Regions from separate parts of the Blastococcus brunescens genome, predicted to be linked through region 2. Evidence: riboswitches for the same ligand, from Rfam matches in the RefSeq annotation. Region 2 holds a riboswitch; the other holds the start of a gene.
What was found. A riboswitch is a leader RNA that binds a small molecule or an ion and turns the genes downstream of it on or off. The one in region 2 is predicted to bind S-adenosylmethionine.
Positions count from the first base shown of each region.

Region 1 (9,364 bases), 1.0 Mb from region 2:
CGCTCCGGCGCCCGTGGAACGTCCGCAGTCCTGGCTTCCCTGCTGCTCTCCAGCGGTCTGCTCCTGCTGGCCCCTCCCGCCGCCGCCGCCGCCGCGGAGGAGGTGCGCACCGAGGAGAGCCGGGTGCCCTCGGGCAGCGGCCAGGACGCCGTCGAGCTGGACACCACGCTCTACCTCCCCGCAGGCGGGGAGCCGGCGCCCGCCGTCGTGCTCGCGCACGGCTTCGGGGGCAGCAAGCGGTCGGTGGCCGACGACGCGCAGGACCTCGCCGAGCGCGGGTACGTCGTCCTCACCTACTCGGCGCGGGGTTCGGCGACAGCACCGGGCAGATCGGGCTCAACGACCCGCGGTACGAGATCGCCGACCTGTCCACGCTGGTCGACCTGCTCGCCGAGCGGGACGAGGTCGAGCTCGACGCCGACGGCGACCCGCGTGTGGGGGTCGCCGGCGGCTCGTACGGCGGGGGCGCGGCACTGCTCGGCGCCGCGTACGACGACCGGATCGACGCGATCGCGCCGCAGATCACCTGGCACTCCCTGACCGCGGCGCTCTTCCCCTCACAGACCGGTGCGGCGGACGGCACGACCGTCGCCGCCACGCCCCAGGCCGACGACGCCGGCGTCTACAAGCGGTTGTGGTCGGGTCTGTTCTTCGGCGTGGGCTCGGTGCCCACCGGGGGCTCCTCGACGCCCTGGGCGGCGCGGTCGGCGGGGACGCGGAGAACGGCGCGGCCGCGGAGAACGGCGACGGGGGACCGGCCGCCGCCCGACCGCAGCTGCCCGACCTGTCGTCGCTGGACCCCGCGGCCGCGGAGCGGGCCCTCACCTGTGGTCGCTTCCGCGCTGACATCTGCGCGGCGTACCAGACGGCTGCGGCCACCGGGACGCTCACGCCGGAGATCGCCGCGGTCCTCGACCGCAGCAGCCCGGCCGGCGTCCTGGACCGCATCGAGGCGCCCACCCTGCTCCTCCAGGGCACCCAGGACTCCCTCTTCGGGCTCGGCCAGGCCGATGCCAATGCCCGGGGATCGCCGCCAACGACACCCCGGTCAAGGTCGTCTGGTTCGCGGGCGGGCACGACTCGTCGGCGTCGGACCGGGTCACCGCCGACCTCCGCGAGCAGGTCGCCGGCTGGTTCGACTTCCACCTGCGCGGACAGGGCCCCGATCCGGGCACCGGGTTCGAATACCCCGCGCCGACCGGCCTGGGCGGCACCGGCCTCGGTCGGGTGCAGGGCGGCAACCAGGTGGTCGTCGCCGACGCCTATCCGGGCCTGGACGGAGCCGACGACGCCGAGCGCCGGGACGTCGCGCTCCGTGGCTCGACCCAGCCCGTCGTCACCCCGCCCGGGGGCACCCCTGCGGCCCTGACCACCGTTCCGGGGCTCGGCGCCCTGACCTCGGCCCTGGGCGGCACCACGCTGGAGATCCCCGGGCAGTTCGCCGCCTTCGAGAGCGAGCCGCTCGACGCGGCCGTGGAGGTGGTCGGCGCACCGACCGTGGAGCTCGCCGTGGCCGCGCCGGGCGGTACGGCGACCCTCTTCGCCAAGCTCTACGACGTCGGCCCCGGCGGGTCCACGGTCCTGCCGGCCGGACTGGTGGCCCCGCTGGCGCTGACCGGCCTGTCCGCCGACCCCACCAGCCCGACACCGGTGCAGGTGACGCTGCCGGGGATCGTGCACCGCTTCGAGGCCGGCCACACCATGCGGCTGGTGGTCTCGTCCACCGACCAGGCGTTCGCGCTCCCGGCCGAGTCCGCCGTCTACTCCGTCGCTCTCGCCGACGGCACGACCCTCGCCGTCCCGCAGGTGGACGGTCGGACGCTGGCCGAGGGCGGCACGTCGCGCTGGTGGGTGCTGCTGGCGGTGCTGGCCGGCCTCGGCGTCCTCGGCTGGGCCGCCGCGATGCTGTGGGGCCGCCACCGGCGGCGCCAGGTCTCGCACGTCGAACCGGACGGCGAGGAGGTGCCGCTGCGCTTCGAGGGCGTGACGAAGGCCTACAAGGACGGCTTCGTCGCTGTGCGGGACCTCTCCTTCGAGGTCCGTCGCGGGCAGGTGCTGGGCCTGCTCGGCCCGAACGGAGCCGGCAAGACCACGTCGCTGCGGATGCTCATGGGGCTGATCCGGCCCACGGAGGGCGGATCAGCATCTTCGGGCACGCGGCCGGCCCCGGCGCCCCGGTGCTCTCCCGGCTGGGTTCGTTCGTCGAGGGCACCGGCCTGCAGCCGCACCTGTCGGGCCGGGACAACCTGCGGCTCTACTGGGCGGCGACCGGACGCCCGGCGGAGGACGCGCACATGGAGGAGGCGGTCGAGGTGGCCGGCCTGGGCGCCGCCCTCGACCGGCCGGTGCGCCGCTACAGCCAGGGCATGCGGCAGCGGGTGGCGATCGCCCAGGCGATGCTCGGCCTGCCCGATCTGCTGGTCCTCGACGAGCCGACCAACGGGCTGGACCCGCCGCAGATCCACGCCATGCGCGAGGTCCTGCGGTCCTACGCCGCGACGGGCCGGACGGTGATCGTGTCCAGCCACCTGCTCAGCGAGATCGAGCAGACCTGCAGCCACGTGGTCGTCATGGCCAAGGGGCAGAAGATCGCGCAGGGCACCGTCGAGGAGATCGTCGGCACCGGCGGCGCCGTCTCCGTCGGACTGGTCGACGACGCCGACACCGACCGGGCGATCACCGTCCTGGAGAGCCTGCCCGGGGTCACCGCCGGGCGCACCGACGAGGGCTGGTCGCCGACCTGGACGGCTACAGCCGGGCCGCTGCGCTGCAGGCGCTGGTGGGGGCCGGCATCGAGGTCGACGAGTTCACGCCGCGCCGTCGCCTCGAGGACGCCTTCCTGGCCCTGGTAGGGGAGAACTGATGACCACGACCGAGAACGACGGCCGAGCGAGCCTCGCACCGAGCGCCGGCGATCGAGGAGCGGAACGAGGCCGGAGTCGAGGAACGGACACCGACCACGTGCAGCCGACGGGCGCCGTCGCCGGCTACCGGCCCGAGCGGACGCTGCGGCTCTCGGTCGAGCTGCGCCGTCAGTTCAAGCGCCGCCGCACCCTCGGCATCTTCGCGCTGATGGTCGCGCTCCCGCTGATCCTCATCGCGGCGCTGCAGCTGGGCGCCAGCGAGGAGGCGGCAGAGAACAACCGCATCAACCTGGTCGACGTCGCGACGTCCAGCGGCCTGAACTTCACGCTGTTCGTGCTGTTCGCGACCACCGGCTTCTTCCTGGTGGTCGTGTACGCGCTGTGCTTCGGCGACACGGTGGCCAGCGAGGCCCAGTGGGGGTCGCTGCGCTACGCCCTGGCGACGCCGGTTCCCCGCGCGCGGCTGCTCCGGCAGAAGTTCTACGCGGCGCTGGTGCAGTCGGTCGGGGCGCTGCTCGTGCTGGCCGTGGTGGCTGTGGTCGCCGGCGGCATCGCCTTCGGCTTCGACGACATCCGGACGCCGGTCGGCGTCACCCTCGGCCAGGGCGAGGGGATGCTCCGGCTGGCCGGGATGCTCGGGTACCTCGCCGTCCACCTGCTCGTCGTCGGGTCGCTGGCCTTCTGGTTCTCCACGATCACCGACGCACCGCTGGCGGCGGTCGGCGGTGCGGTGTTCACGATGTTCGTGTTCGCGATCCTCGACCAGGTCGAGCAGCTGGGCGCGATCCGCGACTGGTTCCCGACGGCGGAGGAGTTCGCCTGGACCGACCTGCTGCAGACGCCGGTCGACTCGGGCGACATGTTCCGCGGGGTGATCCAGTCGCTGGTCTACGCGGCGATCTTCACCGCGCTGGCCTTCCGCCACTTCTCGAGACGGGACGTGACCTCGTAGCGAGAGGCTTTGTCACGGCGAGTGGGCCCCGGAGGGGTCCGCGCAGGCGTGACGCAACGGCTCAACGCGACTGGGGACGGCACCTGGACGCGGTGCGGCCCGGAGGGTCGCAATGTCATAGCTACAGGCCGGCGAGCACGGCCTGGGCCCAGCCCTCGCCCATCGCGGCGTCGGTCACGGTGGCGTTCGGGACGGTCTCGAGGAGGCCGGTCATGCCGTCGACGGCCGCGCCGTTCGCGGTGATGAACAGCCGGCCGACCGCTGGTGCCATGTCCAGGTCGCTGACGCTGTCGCCGATCGCGACGGCGTCGGCGGGGAGATGCCACGCCGCTCGAGGTCCCAGGCGATGGCCGCACCCTTGGAGATGCCGCGCGGCATGAGGTGGAAGACCCGCGGCGGCAGCGGGTCGTCGTCCAGGCCGAACCGCGACGTCGCCGGGATCGCGCCGTTGTCCTTGAGCGTCAGCCAGCCAGCGCCCTGCTCGGCCAGCCAGGCGTCGACCGCGAGAGGGTCGACCCGCCCTCGGAGCAGGGCGTCGGTGGAGTGCGTCGCGTGCCAGGGCGCGTGCCACTCCAGCCGGCCCGGGTTCTCGGCGATCAGCTTCTCCACGACGCCCAGCTCGGCCATCACGTCCATGGGGGTGCGGCCGGCGTGCTCGGCGGGGAGCTCCCCGGTCAGCTGGTGGGTGCCCCGGCCGGCGTCCCAGGCGATCGTCGCGCCCAGTTCGGCGATGGCGCCGTCGGCGGCGAAGATCCGCGCCGCCTCGATGACCTGCTCGAACGTCCGGCCGCTGACCAGCACCAATGGGACGCCGGCGCGGTGCAGCTCCAGCAGCGCGGTCGCAGGCTCGGCGGTGAGCTCGCGGCCGGCGGTGTGCCAGAACGACCCCCGCGGGCCGACCATCGTGCCGTCGAGATCGGTGTAGACGATGCGGGCGGTCACATCTCACATCCTGACCGTGCACCGGATCGCCTGCCGGACTGGGTACAGTTCTCGGCGTTCCACTCATCCAGAGGGGCAGAGGGACACGGCCCGACGAAGCCCCGGCAACCGCCGCCTGCGCATGCGCAGCGGAAGGTGCCAATTCCGTCCCGCACGGCTCGACGGCCCGGTGCGGGGAAGATGAGGAGGTAGTCGTCGCATGACTCTGACCGCTCCCGGTTCGGTCCAGGCCGATGTCCACGCTCGCGGCCCGGTCCCGCCCTGTCCCGCCCGCGGCCTGGTGTGCCGCAACTGCGGGGCCACCTTCGGGCTGATCGCCGAGCACGCCTGCGCGGAGTGCTTCGGCCCGCTGGAGGTCGACTACGACCCCGAGCTCATGAAGGCGGTCACCCGCGAGCAGATCGAGGCCGGCCCGCAGAACATCTGGCGCTACGCCGGCCTGCTGCCCGTCGGCCAGGACCCGGCCGACCGCGTCTCGCTCGACCCGGGGCTGACCCCGCTGGTGCGCGCCGACCGGCTCGCCGCCGAGCTCGGCATCACCGGTGGCCTGTGGGTCAAGGACGACTCCGCCAACCCGACGCACTCCTTCAAGGACCGCGTGGTGAGCCTCGCGGCCACCGCCGCCAAGGGCCTGGGCTACCGGAAGATCGCCGCTGCTTCCACCGGCAACCTGGCCAACTCGGTCGCCGCGCACGCCGCCCGGGTCGGCATCCCGTCCTTCGTGTTCATCCCGAGCGACCTGGAGCCGGGCAAGGTCGTGCAGTCGGCGGTCTACGGCCAGACGCTGGTCGCCGTCGACGGCTCCTACGACGACGTCAACCGGCTGACCAGCGAGCTCGCCGAGACCGACGAGTTCGAGGACACCGCGTTCGTCAACCAGAACGTGCGGCCGTACTACGCCGAGGGCTCCAAGACGATGGGCTACGAGATCGCCGAGCAGCTCGGCTGGCGGATCCCGGCCCAGGTGGTCATCCCCATGGCGTCGGGCTCGCTGCTGACCAAGGTGGACAAGGCGTTCCGCGAGCTCACCGCGGCGGGCATCGTCGAGGCGACCGAGTGGACGATCTTCGGGGCCCAGTCGGCCGGCTGCGACCCGATCGCCACCGCCTTCGACAACGGCTGGGACGTCGTCAAGCCGGTGAAGCCGACCGGCATCGCCAAGTCGCTGAACATCGGCAACCCCGCAGACGGTCCCTACGCGCTCGACGCCATCCGCCGGACCGGCGGCTCGGTCGGCCGGGTGGGGGACGACGCGATCGTGCAGGGCATCCGTGACCTCGCCCGTACCACCGGCGTCTTCGCCGAGACGGCCGGCGGCGTCACGGTGGCGGTGCTGCGCCAGCTCGTGGAGGACGGACGGCTGGACCCGGCCAAGGAGACGGTCGTGCTCAACACGGGGAGGGCCTCAAGACCCTCGACCCGCTCGAGCCGGTCGTCGGCCCCACCCACCGCGTCGAGCCGTCGCTGAAGTCGCTGCGGGCGGCCGGTCTCATCGGCTGACGGTGGGCGGGCCGGCACGTCGCCCGATCCGGGTAACGGTGGTGCGTCGATGTACCGCTACCAGGCATTACCTGATGTAGCTTCTCGCGCGGTTCCAGTTCCATGTTCGTGACCAGCGGGCGGAAGAGCTAGACCCGGTCCCCCGATCCAGAGGGGCCGTCCGCACGCACGAACGTGGGAGCACACGTGGCACAGGGCACCGTGAAGTGGTTCAACGCCGAGAAGGGTTTCGGCTTCATCGCCGTCGACGGCGGCCAGGACGTCTTCGTCCACTACTCGGCCATCCAGATGGACGGGTACAAGAGCCTCGAAGAGGGCCAGCGGGTCAACTTCGAGGTCGTCCAGGGCGCCAAGGGCCCGCAGGCCGACCAGGTCACCGCGGCCTGAGCCTGCACCTCGCCGAGGCCCGGTCCCCTCTGGGGCCGGGCCTCGGTGCGTTCTGGGCACGTAGCCGGCGCCGCCCCGCGGAAACCCGAGGCATAGGTACCTATGCGTGCGTTCTGGGTCGTGAGACGCACGTATAGGTACCTATGCCTCGGGTGCCGGGACGGCGGTGGTCGGCCGGGGAACAGCAGCCGGGGAACCCCGTTCTTGCACTCGCAGGGGTCGAGTGCCAGACTCGTTTCTGGCACTCGGGGCTCCTGAGTGCCAATCAGGTCGGAACGGTGAGGCGCCGGCGCGTGGACGCAAGGGAGTCCGCGTCACCCGGTGTCGTCCGTCGCGGGCACCAACCCGGCCGTGCAGCGATCAATGCATGGAGGACATCACCACATGGCCAAGATGATCGCGTTCGACGAAGAGGCGCGCCGTGGCCTCGAGCGGGGCATGAACACCCTCGCCGACGCCGTGAAGGTGACGCTCGGCCCCAAGGGCCGCAACGTCGTACTCGAGAAGAAGTGGGGCGCCCCCACCATCACCAACGATGGTGTGAGCATCGCCAAGGAGATCGAGCTCGAGGACCCGTACGAGAAGATCGGGGCCGAGCTCGTCAAGGAGGTCGCGAAGAAGACCGATGACGTCGCGGGTGACGGCACCACCACCGCCACCGTGCTGGCCCAGGCGCTCGTGCGCGAGGGTCTGCGCAACGTCGCCGCCGGCGCGAACCCGATGGCCCTCAAGAAGGGCATCGAGAAGGCCGTCGAGGCCGTCAGCGAGTACCTCCTCTCGACCGCCAAGGACGTCGAGACCAAGGAGCAGATCGCCGCCACCGCCTCGATCTCCGCCGCTGACCCCGCCATCGGCGAGCTCATCGCCGAGGCGATGGACAAGGTCGGCAAGGAAGGTGTCATCACCGTCGAGGAGAGCAACACCTTCGGCCTCGAGCTCGAGCTCACCGAGGGCATGCGCTTCGACAAGGGTCACCTGTCGGCGTACTTCGTCACCGACTCCGAGCGCATGGAGACCGTGCTCGACGACCCGTACATCCTGGTCGTCAACGGCAAGATCAGCACGGTCAAGGACCTGCTGCCGCTGCTGGAGAAGGTCATGCAGTCGGGCAAGCCGCTGGCCATCATCGCCGAGGACGTCGAGGGCGAGGCCCTCGCGACCCTGGTGGTCAACAAGATCCGTGGCACCTTCAAGTCCGTCGCCGTCAAGGCGCCCGGCTTCGGTGACCGCCGCAAGGCCATGCTGGCCGACATCGCCATCCTCACCGGTGGCCAGGTCATCAGCGAGGAGGTCGGCCTCAAGCTCGACAACGCCGACATGTCCCTGCTGGGCCGCGCGCGCAAGTTCGTCACCACCAAGGACGAGACGACGATCATCGAGGGTGCGGGTGACGCCGACCAGATCCAGGGTCGCGTCAACCAGATCCGCGCCGAGATCGAGAAGTCGGACTCCGACTACGACCGCGAGAAGCTCCAGGAGCGTCTGGCCAAGCTCGCCGGTGGCGTCGCCGTCATCAAGGCCGGTGCCGCGACCGAGGTCGAGCTCAAGGAGCGCAAGCACCGCATCGAGGACGCGGTGCGCAACGCCAAGGCCGCCGTCGAGGAGGGCATCGTCGCCGGTGGTGGCGTCGCTCTCGCGCAGGCCACGGCCGTCGCGTTCGACAAGCTCGAGCTCGAGGGTGACGAGGCGACCGGTGCCAACATCGTGCGCGTCGCGCTCGAGGCGCCGCTGAAGCAGATCGCCATCAACGCCGGCCTCGAGGGTGGCGTCGTCGCGGAGAAGGTCCGCAACTCCGACACCGGCTGGGGCCTCAACGCCGCCACCGGCGAGTACGTGGACCTCGTCGCCGCCGGGATCATCGACCCCGCCAAGGTGACCCGCTCCGCGCTGCAGAACGCCGCCTCCATCGCGGCGCTCTTCCTCACCACCGAGGCCGTCATCGCCGACAAGCCGGAGAAGCACGCTCCGGCCGCCGGCGGCGGTGGCGACATGGGTGGCATGGGCGGCATGGACTTCTGAGTCCAGCTCCCTGGTAACACCAGCACTGCCCGGCAGGGGCGGTCCGCTTCGGCGGGCCGCCCCTGTCGGCGTTCGCGGCTCCTGGCCTGCTGTCGAGTGCGACGAAGTGGTGGCCATCGGTCGCTCATGACCACCACTTCGTCGCACTCGCCGCTGCGTACTCGGGTCACTCCGGGGCGAAGACGCAGAACTCGTTGCCCTCGGGGTCGGCGAGGACGCTCCACTCGATCTCGTCGTCCGCCTCGCGCACCATCGTGGCGCCGGCCGACAGCAGCGGCCAGGTCTCGCCGACGACATCGAAGTGCATGCGGTTCTTGACGATCTTCGGCTCGGGCACCGGGACGATCCACATCAGCGGCCCCTCCCCGGTCGGGTCGACGATCGGGATCGGCCAGTCGTGCGGACGGGGCTCGTCCTCCTCGGGCGTCTGGGCGTCCTCGAGCTGGTCGCGGCGCACGTAGCCGATCGCGGCGCACCACCAGTCGGCGAGCGCGTGGTGGTCGCGGGCGTCGAGGCAGAGGTCCTTGAACCGGGCGGGTGCGTCAGCCATGAGTGCGCAGGGTAGGCGGCTCCCCGTGAGCGTGATCATCGGGACCTCGGGGTGGCAGTACCGCGACTGGCGCGGGCTGTTCTACCCGGCCAAGCTGCCCCAGCGGCTCTGGCTGGAGCACCACGCCGAGTTCTTCGCGACGGTCGAGAG
Region 1 covers NZ_CP141261.1:258,751-268,114, forward strand. The annotation lists partial or broken gene U6N30_RS01890 (alpha/beta hydrolase) at 124-524, shown strand; gene U6N30_RS01895 (hypothetical protein) at 635-1,369, shown strand; partial or broken gene U6N30_RS01900 (CocE/NonD family hydrolase C-terminal non-catalytic domain-containing protein) at 1,480-2,082, shown strand; gene U6N30_RS01905 (ABC transporter ATP-binding protein) at 2,178-2,852, shown strand; gene U6N30_RS01910 (ABC transporter permease) at 2,863-3,816, shown strand; gene U6N30_RS01915 (HAD family hydrolase) at 4,027-4,758, opposite strand; SAM riboswitch class I at 4,819-4,945, shown strand; gene thrC (threonine synthase) at 4,958-6,226, shown strand; gene U6N30_RS01925 (cold-shock protein) at 6,445-6,645, shown strand; gene groL (chaperonin GroEL) at 7,030-8,664, shown strand; gene U6N30_RS01935 (VOC family protein) at 8,831-9,214, opposite strand; partial or broken gene U6N30_RS01940 (DUF72 domain-containing protein) at 9,213-9,364, shown strand, end outside.
Region 1: linked by a shared signal. The riboswitch ahead of thrC (threonine synthase) and the one ahead of U6N30_RS27805 (bifunctional o-acetylhomoserine/o-acetylserine sulfhydrylase) in region 2 are both predicted to bind S-adenosylmethionine.

Region 2 (9,364 bases):
CTCGATCGCGTAGAAGGAGCCGGCCGGGGCGTTGACGCCGCGCCCGGCCAGGAAGCGGTAGGCGTCGGCGGCGTCCCGTCCGTCGAAGGTGAGCAGCAGCGTGGGGGTCCGGTGCGCGGCCCGGGACCACAGGCGGACGCCGGGCAGCGCCGCCAGCTCGGCCTCGAGGTGCTCCCGCAGCCCGTCCTCGTACTCCTCGAGGGCGGTCATGGCCGCCACCAGCCGCTCGCGCCGCGTCCCGCCCGTGGGTGAGAGGTCCGCCAGGAAGTCGATCGCCGCCGTCGTCCCGGCCATGAGCTCGTAGGGCAGGGTGCCCAGCTCGAAGCGCTCGGGGACGTCGTCGGACGAGGGCAGGAGCTTGCCCGGGCGCAGCGTCTCCAGCAGGGCCGGGGCGGCGGCGAGGACCCCGCAGTGCGGGCCGAGGAACTTGTAGGGCGAGCAGGTGTAGAGGTCCGCACCGAGGGCGCCGACGTCCACCGGCGCGTGCGCGGTCAGGTGGACGCCGTCGACGGCGAGCAGCGCGCCGGCGGCGTGCACCCGCTCGGCGATCCCGGCCACCGGTGGGCGGGTGCCGATGAGGTTCGACGCCCCGGTGACGGCGACCAGCGCGGTGCGGTCGGTGAGCACCTCGGCGACGTCGTCGATGGTGAGCTCGCCGGTCGCCGGGTCGAACGGCGCCCAGCGCACCGTCGCCCCGGCCCCTCGGCCGCGATCACCCAGGGCCGCACGTTGGCGTCGTGGTCGAGCCGGGAGACGACGACCTCGTCGCCGGGTCCCCAGCCCGCGGCCAGCGCCCGGGCCGCGGCGAAGGTGAGCTCCGTGGCGCTGCGGCCGAACACGATGCCCCGCGGATCGGCGCCGAGGAGATCGGCCAGCGCGGCGCGGGCGCCCACGACGATCTCGTCGGCGTTCCGCTCCGCCGCGGTGACCTGGCCGCGGTTGGCGATCGGCGAGGTGAGGGTGTCGGCGACCGCGCGGGCGACCGGCTCGGGGACCTGCGTCCCGCCGGGACCGTCGAAGTGGGCGGTGCCGGCCCTCAGCGCGGGGAACTGCGCGCGTACCGCGGCGACGTCGTAGGTCATGCGCCCGACGCTATCGAGTGCGCCGAGTGCGACGAACTCGTGGCCATCAGCCGCTGAGCACCACGAGTTCGTCGCACTCGTCGGTCATCCGGCGAGCAAGTCGCGGAGGAGCTTGCCGACGGCGGCGGTCTCGATGAGGAACCCGTCGTGCCCGTACGGCGAGGAGATCACCTGCAGCGGGACGCCGAGACCGTCGGCCACCTGCTGCTGCAGCCCGATCGGATAGAGCCGGTCGCTGTCCACGCCCGCGACCACCGAGCGCGCGGTCACCCGGGACAGGGCCGCCGCCACGCCGCCCCGCCCCCGGCCGACGTCCCAGCTGTTCATCGCCTCGGTGAGCAGCACGTAGCTCCCGGCGTCGAAACGGCGGCTCAGCTTGTCCGCGTGGTGGTCCAGGTACGAGGCGACGGCAAACCGGCCGTCCGCCTGCACCGCCGTGCCGAAGCGCTCCTCCAGCTCGAGGGCGCTGCGGTAGGTCAGGTGGGCGATGCGACGGGCCACCCCAGACCGTCGACCGGCGGATCGGCGTGGTCGTAGTCGCCGCCGGCCCAGCGCGGATCGGCGCGGACGGCGGCCTGCTGGGTGGTCTGGGTGCCGATCTGGTCGGCGGTGGCCACCGCGCCCGACGCCAGGAAGAACAGCGTGGCCACCCGGTCGGGCATCGCCACCGCCCACTCCAGGGCCCGCATGCCGCCCATCGAGCCGCCGACCACGCAGCCCCAGCGGTCGACGCCGAGCGCGTCGGCCAGGGCCGCCTCCACCCGCACCTGGTCGCCGACGGTCACCTCGGGGAAGCGGGAGCCCCAGCGCACGCCGTCGGGGTCGAGGGACGACGGTCCCGTCGTCCCCTGGCAGCCGCCCAGCACGTTGGCGCAGACGACGAAGTGCCGGTCGGTGTCCAGCGGTGCACCGGGCCCGATCAGCCCCTGCCACCAGCCGGGGGTGGGGTGCCCCGGGGCGGTCATCCCGACGACGTGGCTGTCACCGGTCAGCGCGTGCTCGACGAGCACGGCGTTCGAGCCGTCCGGCGCGAGCGTCCCCCACGTCTCGTAGGCGACGCGCACCGCGGGAGCTCGCCGCCGCGCTCGGGAGCGAACGCGGGCAGGTCGAGGAAGACCCGGTCGCCGACCGGATCCCCTCGACCCACCCGCCCACGTCAGGCGGTCTTCGCGGCGCGGAAACCGGCCTCGAGGTCGGCGAGGATGTCCTCGATGCCCTCCAGGCCGACGGCCAGGCGCACGAGGCCCGGCGTCACGCCGGTGGTCAGCTGCTCCTCGGCGGTCAGCTGGGAGTGCGTCGTCGAGGCCGGGTGGATGACCAGGCTGCGGACGTCGCCGATGTTGGCCACGTGGCTGTGCAGCTCCAGCGCCTCGACGAACCTCTGCCCGGCGTCGCGACCGCCGTGCAGCTCGAACGTCAGCACGGCACCGGCGCCCTTCGGGGCGTACCTCTGCTGGGCCGCGTGCCACGGCGAGCTCGGCAGACCGGGGTAGTTCACCCGGTCCACCTCGTCGTGGGCCTCCAGGAACTCGGCCACCGTCAGCGTGTTCTGGATGTGCCGCTCCATGCGCAGCGACAGCGTCTCGATGCCCTGGACGACGAGGAACGCGTTGAACGGCGAGATGGCCGGGCCGAGGTCGCGCAGCAGCTGCACCCGGGCCTTGAGCGCGTAGGCCGGCGCGCCGAGATCGGCGTAGACCACCCCGTTGTAGGTCGGGTCGGGCGTGGTGAAGCCGGGGAACCTGCCACCGGTCCAGTCGAACGACCCGCCGTCCACGATCAGGCCGGCGATCGCCGTGCCGTGCCCGCCGAGGTACTTGGTTGCCGAGTGGACGACGACGTCGGCGCCGGACTCGAAGGGCCGGATGAGGAACGGCGTGGCGATCGTGTTGTCCACGATCAGTGGGACGCCGTTGCGGTGCGCGACCGCGGCGACCTTCTCGATGTCGAGGATGTCGCCCTTCGGGTTGCCGATGGTCTCGCCGAAGAAGGCCTTGGTGTTGTCCCGCACCAGCGACTGCCAGTTGTCCGGGTCGTCCGGGTTCTCCACGAAGGAGACCGTGACGCCGAGCTTGGGCAGCGAGTGGTGCAGCAGGTTGTACGTGCCGCCGTACAGCGAGGCCGAGGCGACGACGTGGTCACCGGCCTCGGCGATGTTGAGGATCGCCAGCGTGGTCGCGGACTGCCCGCTCGCCACGGCCAGCGCGGCGACACCACCCTCGAGGGAGGCCACGCGCTGCTCCAGCGCGTCCTGCGTCGGGTTCATGATCCGCGTGTAGATGTTGCCCATCTCGGCCAGCGCGAAGAGGTCTGCGGCGTGCTGGCTGTCGCGGAACTGGTAGGCCGTGGTCGCGTAGATCGGCAGCGCGCGGGCGCCGGTCGTGGGGTCGGGGCTCGTGCCGGCGTGGATCTGCCGGGTCTCGAAGCTCCAGCTCTGCGGGTCGGTCATGCGCCGTCTCCTGTCGCTCGCGGGAGATCCCGCGGCGCGCAGGAGCTCCGTCCTTGCCGGGCGACGGTCGTCGTCCGGCCGGCTCTTCCCTGGAGCACCTCAGACGGAGTTGAGGTTGCCGGGCAGCCAGCCAGGTGCTTGTCGCTGCCTCTCGTGAGCCGTCTGCGATGGTAGGCCGCCGCGGCCCTGACCTGCACGCGGGCCCCCGCCGGTCAGCCGGCGAGCGTCGCGATCGCGTTCCGGATCTCCGGCACGGTCAGCGCCATGGTGGCGTCGCCGACCGCGAGCTCGACCCGCCGCACGGCCGGGTCGCCCGTCGTCATCGACCGCTCCCAGGTCCACAGCCCGTCCTGGGCGAGTGCGTGGGCGGCCGCCCGGAAGTCGTCGGCACCGGTGCGCAGCAGCAGGTGCAGCATCGGCGTCTGCGGCGGGTCGGGGACGACGGTGACCCCGGGTAGGTCCCGGACCGCCGTGGCGATCTCGCGGGCCCGCTCCAGGTAGCCAGGCATCAGTGGCAGCCGCCGGCGCAGGCAGCTCAGCGCCGACGCCGCGCCGGGCCACAGGCCGAACAGCGTGCCGCCCATCCGCTGCCGCCACTCCCGGACCTCGCCGACGACGTCGGCCGGGCCGGCCAGGCAGCACCCGGGAAGGGCGCCCAGGCCCTTGTAGAAGCTGACGTAGGTGGTGTCGAACAGCGCCGCGACCTCGGCCGGGGCGCGGCCGTACCCCACGGCCGCCTCCCACAGGCGCGCGCCGTCCAGGTGCGCGGCGGCGCCGCGGTCCCGCGCCCAGGCGACCTGGGCGACCAGGTCGTCCCAGGGCGGCAGCTGCCCGCCGAGGTCGCGCTGGGGCAGCTCGACCACCAGCGCCGCCGGGAACTCGGCGACGGCGTCCAGGTCGGCGCGCAGCAGCAGCCGGTGCTGGTCGCCCACCGGGCGGCCGACCACACCGTGCAGCCGTTCCAGCGCCTGGCCCTCGTGCCGGGTGAGGTGGCTCTGGGGGTGGAGGACGACGGTGCGCCGGCCCCGGCGGTCGGCGTGCACGCGGAGGGCCGACTGCTGCGCCATGACCCCGCTGGGCAGGTGGACCGCCGCCGGTTGCCCGAGCAGCGCCGCCACCTCCGCCTCGAGCTCGGCCACGACCCCGCCGTCGCCGTAGCGGTCGGTCACGGTGTCGGGCGGGATGGTCGCGAGCAGCTCGGCCGCGCTCTGCGGGCCGTGCCAGGTGAGGGCGCGGTCGCAGGCCCGGCGGAGGGCGTCGAGGTCGTCCACGTGGTCAGTCCGATGTCTCACGTGAAACAACCGGCCCAGCCGGTGGCATCGCGAACCAGAGCGCCTGGGCCCGGGCGCACACCTCGCCGTCGGGGCCGATCAGCGCCGACGCCGCCGTGGTCCGGCGCCCCTCCCGGCCGATGACCCAGGAGAGGATCACATGGTCGGTGTCCAGCCGGACGGGGAGTCCTGTCGGACGGTGATCGTCCCGAGCAGGTGCGGCGAGGGGTCCAGCGGGATCGGGCGACGCAGCCGCACGCTCACCGCAGGGGAGTCGACCAGGGGCGCCAGCCGGCCGGCCAGGTAGCCGCCGTTGGCGGTGCCCGGCGGGCCGCAGAAGCGCCCGGCGACGGCGAGGGTCTCCATCGGGCCGATCGTAGGCACCGGGCAGGCTGGGCCCGTGCGCGCGCTGCTCTTCGAGTCCTTCGGTGGTCCGCTGTCGGTGCGGGAGGTGCCGGCGCCGGCACCCGCTCCCCACGGTGTGGTCGTCCGGGTGGCCGCCAGCGGCATCTGCCGCAGCGACTGGCACGCCTGGCAGGGCCACGACGCCGGCGTCGTCCTGCCGCACGTACCCGGGCACGAGCTCGCCGGCACCGTCGAGGCGGTCGGCGAGGGGTCCGCCGGTGGCGGGTCGGCGACCGGGTCACCGTGCCCTTCGTCAACGCCTGCGGCCGCTGCGCCCAGTGCGCGGCCGGCGACCAGCAGGTGTGCGCCCGGCAGACGCAGCCCGGCTTCACCCACTGGGGCTCGCTGGCCGAGTTCGTCGCCCTGGACGCCGCCGACGTCAACCTGGTCGCCGTCCCCGACGACCTCGACCTGACCACCGCGGCAGCCCTGGGGTGCCGCTACGCCACCTCCTTCCGCGCAGTCGTGCAGGTCGGGAAGGTGCGAGCGGGGAGTGGGTCGCGGTGCACGGCTGCGGCGGCGTCGGGCTCTCGGCCGTGCAGATCGCGGTCGCCGTCGGTGCGCGCGTCGTCGCGATCGACACCTCCTCCGGCGCGCTCGGCCTCGCCCTGGAGCTGGGCGCCGAGCACGCGGTCGACGGCGCCACCGACGTCCCGGCGGCGGTCGCCGGGCTGACCGGCGGCGGCGCCCACCTGTCCCTCGATGCGCTCGGTGCCCCGCTCACCTGCGCGAACTCGATCCGCAGCCTGCGCCCACGCGGCCGGCACGTGCAGGTGGGCCTGCTGCCGCCGGAGTCAGGGCGGGCCGAGGTGCCGATGGAGCGGGTCATCGCCCTGGAGCTGCAGGTGCTGGGCAGCCATGGCATGGCCGCCCACGCCTATCCGGAGCTCCTGGAGCTCATCGCGGTGGGTCGGCTCGACCCGGGGCGGCTGGTCACCCGCGAGCTGACGCTCGGCGAGGCCGGCGCGGCCATCGGGGAGGTCGGCCGCTCCCCGGGCATCGCCGTCGTCACCTCGTTCTGAGCGGTCAGCCGGGCGCGGTGCCCGTCCCCGTCCCTGTGCCCGTCCCGGTCCCCGTCTCCTCGTCGGGCTCCGAGGTCGCCGGGGTGTCCGGCTCCGACGTCTCCTCCGGCGTCGTCCCTCCGGGAGTGCCGGTGGGGGTGCGTGTGGGGGCGGTCGTCGAGCCCGTCGTGGGCGCGGTACGCGTGGTCGGTGCCGGCTCGGTGGTCTCCGGGGCCGTCGTCTCCGGGACGTCGGTGGTCTCCGCGGGCTGCTCCGTGCTGCTCCCGGGCGTCGTCGTCCGGCCCGGCGCATCGGGGCGGATGTTGAGGTACAGCGTCCCGATGGCCAGGAACAGCAGGCTCAGGACGACGGTCGACGTGCGGGCGCGACCGAGGTGCGCGGGGATCCCCGACCGGTACCACGGCGAGCCGGGCCGGTCGGTGGTCGTGTCCGCGCTGACCTCGGGCTGCTGCACCGTCGGCTGCTCGGCCGTGGGCTGCCGGTCGGGATCGGTCACCTGTCCTCCTCGCTGGCGCTCGTCGGCCACGTGCCCAGAGGTGCTCTGCTTCTCGGCGACCTCGCGAGCTCGGTCACTGGTCGTCCTCCTCGCTGGCGCTCGTCGGCCACGTGCCCAGAGGTGCTCTGCTTCTCGGCGACCTCGCGAGCTCGGTCACTGGTCGTCCTCCTGCGCGCGGTCGCCGTCGGCCGCGAGGGTGGGCGCCGTCGACACCTTCATGCCCTGCTGGCGGAAGGCCTGCACGACGCGCGCGCGCAGGTCACGCCCGACCTCGAACTGCTTGCCGGGCAGCGTGCGCGCCACCATCCGGACGTTCACCTGCTCCAGGTCGAGGCTCTCCACGCCCATCACGCTGGGCGGGTCGAGCAGCAGTGGCCGCAGCCCCGGGTCGCGGAACGCCTCGCGGCCCACCTCGCGCAGCACCTCGTTGGCCCGGTTGACGTCGACGCTGGTCGGGATGGGGACGTCGACGACCGCGCGTGCCCAGTCGCGGGACAGGTTGATGACCTTGACGATCTGCCCGTTGGGCACGGTGACCACCTCGCCGTCGGCGGAGCGCACCCGGGTGATCCGCAGCGTCACGTCCTCCACGGTGCCCGTGGCGGGATCCATCCCACCCAGGACCTGGATGGCGACGACGTCTCCGAAGCCGTACTGCCGCTCGGTGATGATGAAGAACCCGGCCAGCACGTCACCGACGATCCGCTGCGCGCCGAACCCGAGCCCGACGCCCAGCACGGTGGCGGGCGCCACCAGGCCGGTGATGGGCACGCCGAGCCGGTCGAGCACGAAGAACACCGCGATCGAGTAGATGAGGACGACGGCGGCCCAGGTGAGCACCTGGGTGAGCGAGTGCCGGTGCTTGGCGGCCTCGGTCCGGACCAGCGCGTCGCCGCCGGTGTACCGGGCGTCGATCCGGTCGGTGATCCGGCTCCCGGCCCACGACACGAGCCGGGCCAGGAGCACCGAGCCGAGGATGATGAGCACGACCTCGAGACCGCGGCCGGACAGCCAGTCCCGCAGCTCGATCAGTGCATCCATGCCGCTCCCGTCGGTCGATCCGTCGTCGTTCCCACTGTGGTCGGTCGGTCAGCTCCCCGCCACACCGTCAGCGCGGCTCCACGAACAGTGACTGCGCGGACCGGCCGATGGCCCCGTCGGCGTCGAAGAGGACCGCGGTGCACTGTGCCGCGCCGCTTCCGCCCAGGGTCGTGACGGCGTCCATGCCGAGCCACTCGCCTCGAGGGGCCCGGTGCAGGGAGACCAGCAGGTCGACGTTGGCGAAGGTGGCGGTGGTCCAGTCCAGGACCGCGGAGATCCCGCTCGCCGCGTCGGTCATCACCAGCAGGTGCTGCAGCGGCGTCATCGGTTCCCCGGCGACCAGGTCGCAGCGGGGGCGGTCCACGCCGAGGCCGGGCCGGGGAGTTGAAGCTGCCGGTGGGGAAGCGCCACTCGAGCGCGCGGTGGTAGGCGACGTCGGTGGTGAAGAAGGCCGCCTGCTCGCTGCGGCTCTCCTCCGGCCCGGCCGCGGCCGGGTGCGGCGCCTGCGTCGTGGGGGCGGCGCCGTCGGACCGGCTCCGCATGCGCCAGGCCGACAACCGCATCAGCGGTCGCTCGTCGCCGGCGGTCAGCACCGTCTCGACCAGCTCGATCCGGCGTCCGGGGCGGAGGACCGACGACCGCAGCCGCACCGGCCCGACCGGCACCGGCGCGAAGATGTCGTAGGCCATCCGGACGGTCTGGCCGCCCTCGATGGCGCTCGCCCGCTCGGCCTCCCGCAGCAGCAGCGCCGCCGGCGGGCCGGCGTGCTGCAGCCCGGTGTCCCACGGGCCGATGGTCAGCGCGGTGGCCAGGTAGCCGTCGTCCGTGGGCTCGTAGAGGGCAGCGGGCAGCTCCATGCCCAGCAGTCTGGCCTGCCCTCGGGCATCGCTCCGCCGGGCCGTCCAGGCCGCGGCGGCCGTCCACGCGGCGCAGACCGCGGTGGCCCCCACCACGGCCGCCGGAGGTCCTCCGGCGTCGCGAGCAGCAGCACCGACCGCGACCACCAGGGCCGCACCGGCCAGGTGGACCGACCGCAGCAGCGTGCCCGCACGGTCCGGGCCCAGGGACGACGACGAAGACGGCGAGCGCCGCTCCGAGGAGGGCGAGGCAGAGGAGGGCCAGCAGGCCCGACGTCACCCCGTACCGCGCGGGCAGCGCGACCGTGCCGAGCCCTCCGGCCACGGAGCCGGCCGGCCCGTCCGATTCGGATGCGCTCACCCCGGCCAGGGAACCGGAGCCCCTGGCGATCTGCTCGACGGCGACCCTTCGACGTCGTCCGGAGGCGGAGCGTCACGGCGCCGCCGCGTGCCCGGCTCGCCGCCCGACCGATCTGCGCGGCGGGCCAGGACCGTCAGGAGCCCTGCGTACGGTGCGGACGTCGACGGCGGTGCCGTCGGTGGGGCTGGGGGAGCAGGGCATGGTTCGGGCGCACGAGTGGGACGTCTCGCGACGGTTGGCGAGGGCGCCCGGGGACGGCGCCCGTGGTGGGTCACCCATCCGGCACCGGCTCCGGCCCCGCTCCGCCTGGAGTGGGAGTCGACCGGCGCCCGCGCCGTCCTGGCGGTGAGCGGAGATCTCGACGCCGTCCCCACGGAGGA
Region 2 covers NZ_CP141261.1:4,127,989-4,137,352, reverse strand. The annotation lists gene U6N30_RS27825 (aminotransferase class V-fold PLP-dependent enzyme) at 1-687, opposite strand, end outside; partial or broken gene U6N30_RS27820 (aminotransferase class V-fold PLP-dependent enzyme) at 762-1,082, opposite strand; gene U6N30_RS27815 (homoserine O-acetyltransferase family protein) at 1,167-1,583, opposite strand; gene U6N30_RS27810 (homoserine O-acetyltransferase family protein) at 1,559-2,146, opposite strand; gene U6N30_RS27805 (bifunctional o-acetylhomoserine/o-acetylserine sulfhydrylase) at 2,239-3,531, opposite strand; SAM riboswitch class IV at 3,576-3,690, opposite strand; gene U6N30_RS27800 (threonine aldolase family protein) at 3,744-4,802, opposite strand; gene U6N30_RS27795 (hypothetical protein) at 4,959-5,168, opposite strand; partial or broken gene U6N30_RS34740 (alcohol dehydrogenase catalytic domain-containing protein) at 5,122-5,546, shown strand; gene U6N30_RS27780 (zinc-binding dehydrogenase) at 5,711-6,229, shown strand; gene U6N30_RS27775 (Rv3103c transmembrane domain-containing protein) at 6,234-6,725, opposite strand; gene U6N30_RS27770 (mechanosensitive ion channel family protein) at 6,879-7,766, opposite strand; gene U6N30_RS27765 (thioesterase family protein) at 7,834-8,091, opposite strand; gene U6N30_RS27760 (hypothetical protein) at 8,205-8,450, shown strand; partial or broken gene U6N30_RS27755 (acyl-CoA thioesterase domain-containing protein) at 8,366-8,623, opposite strand; gene U6N30_RS27750 (STAS domain-containing protein) at 9,201-9,364, shown strand, end outside.